2 regions of the Pseudomonas sp. BIGb0164 genome follow, and region 1 is predicted to be linked to the other one. Evidence: predicted binding sites of a transcription regulator. Region 1 holds the regulator's gene; the other holds the start of a gene.

Region 1 (2,187 bases):
ACACCGCCGCCGGGATCGGCGAGTCCGTGGTCAGCTTCGTGCGCGCAGCGCAAGAAGTGCTGCTGGTGGTCTGCGACGAACCCACCTCGATCACCGACGCCTACGCCCTGATCAAACTGCTTAACCGTGACTACGGCATGAACCGCTTCCGCGTGCTGGCCAACATGGCCCAAAGCCCGCAGGAAGGGCGAAACCTGTTCGCCAAGTTGACCAAGGTCACGGATCGCTTCCTCGATGTCGCCTTACAATACGTCGGCGCAGTTCCTTATGACGAGTGTGTGCGCAAGGCCGTGCAAAAGCAGCGTGCGGTCTATGAAGCGTTCCCTCGTTCGAAGTGCGCACTGGCGTTCAAGGCCATTGCCCAGAAGGTCGATACCTGGCCGTTGCCCGCCAACCCACGGGGGCATCTGGAGTTTTTCGTCGAGCGATTGGTGCATCAGACGAGCGCAGGACCCGTGCTATGACAGCGACTGGCTACAACGCGTACAAGAAGTCTGCCCGTGACAGCCAGGGCGAGTTGATCGAGCGCTACGCGCCGTTGGTCAAGCGTATCGCCTATCACCTGCTGGCACGCCTGCCGGCCAGCGTCCAGGTCGAAGACCTGATCCAGGCCGGCATGATCGGCCTGCTCGAAGTGTCGACCAAATACGACGCGAGCAAGGGTGCAAGTTTCGAGACGTATGCGGGTATCCGTATTCGTGGCGCAATGCTCGATGAAGTGCGCAAAGGCGATTGGGCACCGCGTTCGGTGCACCGCAATACGCGCATGGTCAGTGATGCAATTCGCGCAATTGAAGCAAAAACCGGTCGTGACGCTAAAGATCATGAAGTTGCGGCCGAACTCCAATTGAGTCTCGATGATTACTACGGGATTTTGAACGATACCTTGGGCAGCCGCCTGTTCAGTTTCGACGACCTGTTGCAGGACGGCGAACACGAAGGGCTGCACGAGGACGGCGCGAGTGCACATCTGGAGCCGTCGCGTGACCTGGAAGATGAACGCTTCCAGGGTGCGTTGGCGGACGCGATCGCCAATTTGCCGGAGCGTGAGCGACTGGTGTTGGCGCTGTACTACGACGAAGAGCTGAACCTCAAGGAAATCGGTGAGGTCCTGGGGGTCAGCGAATCGCGTGTCAGCCAGCTGCACAGCCAGTGCGCAGCCCGCTTGCGGGGGCGATTGGGAGAGTGGCGCGCGCGCTGACAGGCAGTGTGGGGACACTGCAGACGCTACCGTGAAAGCCAACGCTTTCGCGGGTTCGTACCGTGGTGCCCTGGGCAGTCCTTTTTGTGTAACGCCTGTTGATTGAAATGGCGCGTCCAGGTGCTGGGCGCGTTTAAGACTGCTTGGAGGTCGAATTGGACAAGAACATGAAAATCCTCATCGTTGATGACTTCTCAACGATGCGGCGGATCATAAAAAACCTGTTGCGTGACCTTGGGTTCACAAACACGGTCGAGGCGGATGACGGCATTACAGCGATTCCGATCCTCAACAGCGGGAGCATCGACTTTCTGGTAACCGACTGGAACATGCCGGGCATGACCGGTATCGATTTGCTGCGCCACGTGCGTGCTGATGAAAAACTGCGCAGCCTGCCTGTGCTGATGGTGACCGCCGAAGCCAAGCGTGAGCAGATCATCGAAGCCGCCCAAGCCGGGGTGAACGGTTACGTGGTCAAGCCATTCACTGCGCTGGCCTTGAAAGAGAAGATCGAGAAAATCTTCGAACGCATCGGTCATTGATGCTGCCACGGGGGAGCTATGGAGCATAAAGAAACGTCACAGGGAGACTTCGAGTCGACCCTGAAAAAGCATGCTCACCAGTTGGTCGACAGCCTTGAAAAAGGCCAGTTCGGCGACGCGGTGCAGTTAATCCATGAGCTCAACCAGACCCGTGACCGCGGCCTGTACCAGGAAGTGGGCAAGCTCACGCGCGAGCTGCACAGTGCGATCGTCAATTTCCAGATTGACCCGCACATGCCCCAGGCCGAAGAGATTTCGCAAATCACCGATGCCACCGAACGCCTGTCCTACGTGGTCAGGCTGACCGAGGCGGCGGCCAACCGCACCATGGACCTGGTGGAGAACGCCACGCCCCTGGTCAATGGCATGGCCAATGAAGCCCAGGCCCTCAGCGTTGACTGGGGCCGCTTCATGCGTCGGGAAGTGGGCGCGGAGGAGTTTCGT
Region 2 (2,187 bases), on a different contig from region 1:
TGCCTTCATAAGCGCCACCGGACAACCCGGACAAGGCCTGTGCCCGGCTGTTGACCTCTTCGGCCGCCTTGCGGATGTGCGAGACCATGGTCGACAAGGCTTCACCCATCTGGTTGAAGCTGCGCGCCAACTGGCCGATTTCGTCATGGCTGGCCACGTTCAAGCGTGCGCTCAAATCGCCGGCGCCCAGGGCTTCGGCCTGGCGCACCAGGTCACTCAACGGCTGCAGTTTGCTGCGCAGCAGCCAGACCGCCGCGCCGACCGCCAGCAGCATTGCCAGCACGCTGCCGATCACCAGGCGAATACCTACCGCCCAAGTGACTGCGCGGATCTCGGACTTCGGCATGCTCGCCACCACCGACCACGGGCCGCCTTCGAACGGCACCGAGACGCTGTAGAAATCTTCGTTCTTGTCACTCCAGAAGCGGCCTTCACCGGGCTTCTTCGCCAGGTCGAGCATCACCGGGATCGCCTGATCCAGCGCCTGCACGCCCGCCGGTGGCACCAACCAATGTTTCTGTTCGTCCAACAGCGCCAGCGAGCCGGTCTGGCCGATACGGAAGCGCTTGAGGTTGTCGAACTGGGCCTTCTGCTCGTCGGTGTAGTCAAAGCCGATGAACAACACGGCGATGACCTTGCCGCTGGCGTCACGCACCGGGGTGTACTGGGTCATGTAGGAGCGGTCGAACAGCACGGCCCGGCCCACGTAATTCTGCCCTGACAGCAGGCGCTGGTACGCCGGGTGCTGGTGGTCGAGCACGGTACCGATGGCCCGGTTGCCGTCCTGCTTGGTCAGCGAGGTGCTGATACGAATGAAGTCCTCGCCGCTGCGCACGAACACCGTGGCCACGCCGCCGGACATCTGCTTGAACTCATCCACTTCATCAAAGTTGTTGTTCAGCACCTCCTCGCCCAGGTACAGGCTTGGGGTTTGCACGCCGGCCACGGTGACTGGCTGGTCTGCACGCACGCTCAGGCCGGCGCCGAAGCGCTTTTCGAACAGCCCGCTCAAACGCTGGGTACTCTCGCGCAAGGTGCTGTGGAAGGTATTGAGTTGGTCGGCCAGCAAACGCGCCTCGCTGGCCAGGTGTTCCTCGCGGGTGTCGAGGTTGGCCGAGTCGAGGGAACGCAAGGCAAAGACGGTACTGCCGCTGATGACGACAGCCAGAATAACGGCCAAGGCGAGGCCTAGTTGGGAGGCGATCCGAGCGCGAGGTTGAGACATGACAGCTCCTGGCCGAGGCCAGGATCATCCTGATCTCATAGCGCTGCTCGGCAAATTATCTGGTGGGAAACGTTGGTGCACGATGGTTCCAACACACCTTCTTCGGCGGGCGCGGGCAATACTTGAGCGATTCACAGGGGTATCGCGCAAACGATTGCACGAACGGTAGGCCGCGCATCAGTCGAGGCGCTGCACCTGAGGCAATTCCATGGCCTTGACTTCGCCCTGAAGAAACTCCGCCAAACGTCGCAGCCGCTCTCCCCCGGGGCGGGTTTTCGGCCACACCAAGTAATAGTTTTCACCACTGGCGACTGCGGTGGGCCACGGCAGGCTCAACCGCCCCTGAGCCACGTCCTCCGCCACCATCAGCAGGTCGCCCATGGACACCCCGTAGCCCCGCGCGGCAGCGATCATGCCCAGTTCAAGGGTATCGAACACCTGCCCGCCCTTGAGCGACACCTGGGACGACAAGCCCATGCGCTCCAGCCAATTGCGCCAGTCGCGGCGGTCGGGCGTGGGATGCAGCAACTCGGCGGTGGCCAGGCGCGCTGCATCCCAGGGCCCATCCTCAAGCAGGTTGGGCGCCCCCACTGGAATCAGCAACTCGGGGAACAGGTAACTGGCTTCCCAATCGGCCGGGAAATGTCCGTAGCTCAGCAGCACCGCACAATCGAACGGCTCCTGATTGAAGTCCACCTCATCCACGCTCATCCACGCACTGGTCAGTTGCACCTCGTTGCCCGGCTGCAACGCCCGGAAACGACTGAGCCGCGCCAGCAGCCAGCGCATGGTCAGGGTCGAGGGTGCTTTCATGCGCAGGATGTCGTCTTCGGCATTCAGTGTATGGCAGGCCCGCTCCAGCGCGGCAAAGCCTTCACGCACGCCGGGCAACAGCAGGCGCGCCGCTTCGGTGAGTTGCAGGGTGCGCCCGCTGCGCTGGAACAGGCGACAGGCAAAATGCT

Evidence for each region. The regulator FliA, encoded in region 1, starts transcription of late flagellar genes. The targets are predictions, from matches to a motif close to CTAAAGTTTNNNNNNNNNNNGCCGNTAA.
Region 2: the regulator FliA is predicted to act here: its motif matches at 1,325-1,352, upstream of M2394_RS09940 (methyl-accepting chemotaxis protein).

Annotation. Positions count from the first base shown of each region.
Region 1 is NZ_JANUEA010000007.1:397,096-399,282, reverse strand. Features, by position in the region: gene fleN (flagellar synthesis regulator FleN) at 1-464, shown strand, start outside; gene fliA (RNA polymerase sigma factor FliA) at 461-1,201, shown strand; gene M2394_RS20530 (chemotaxis response regulator CheY) at 1,369-1,743, shown strand; gene M2394_RS20525 (protein phosphatase CheZ) at 1,762-2,187, shown strand, end outside.
Region 2 is NZ_JANUEA010000003.1:448,002-450,188, forward strand. Features, by position in the region: gene M2394_RS09940 (methyl-accepting chemotaxis protein) at 1-1,225, opposite strand, end outside; gene M2394_RS09945 (LysR substrate-binding domain-containing protein) at 1,403-2,187, opposite strand, start outside.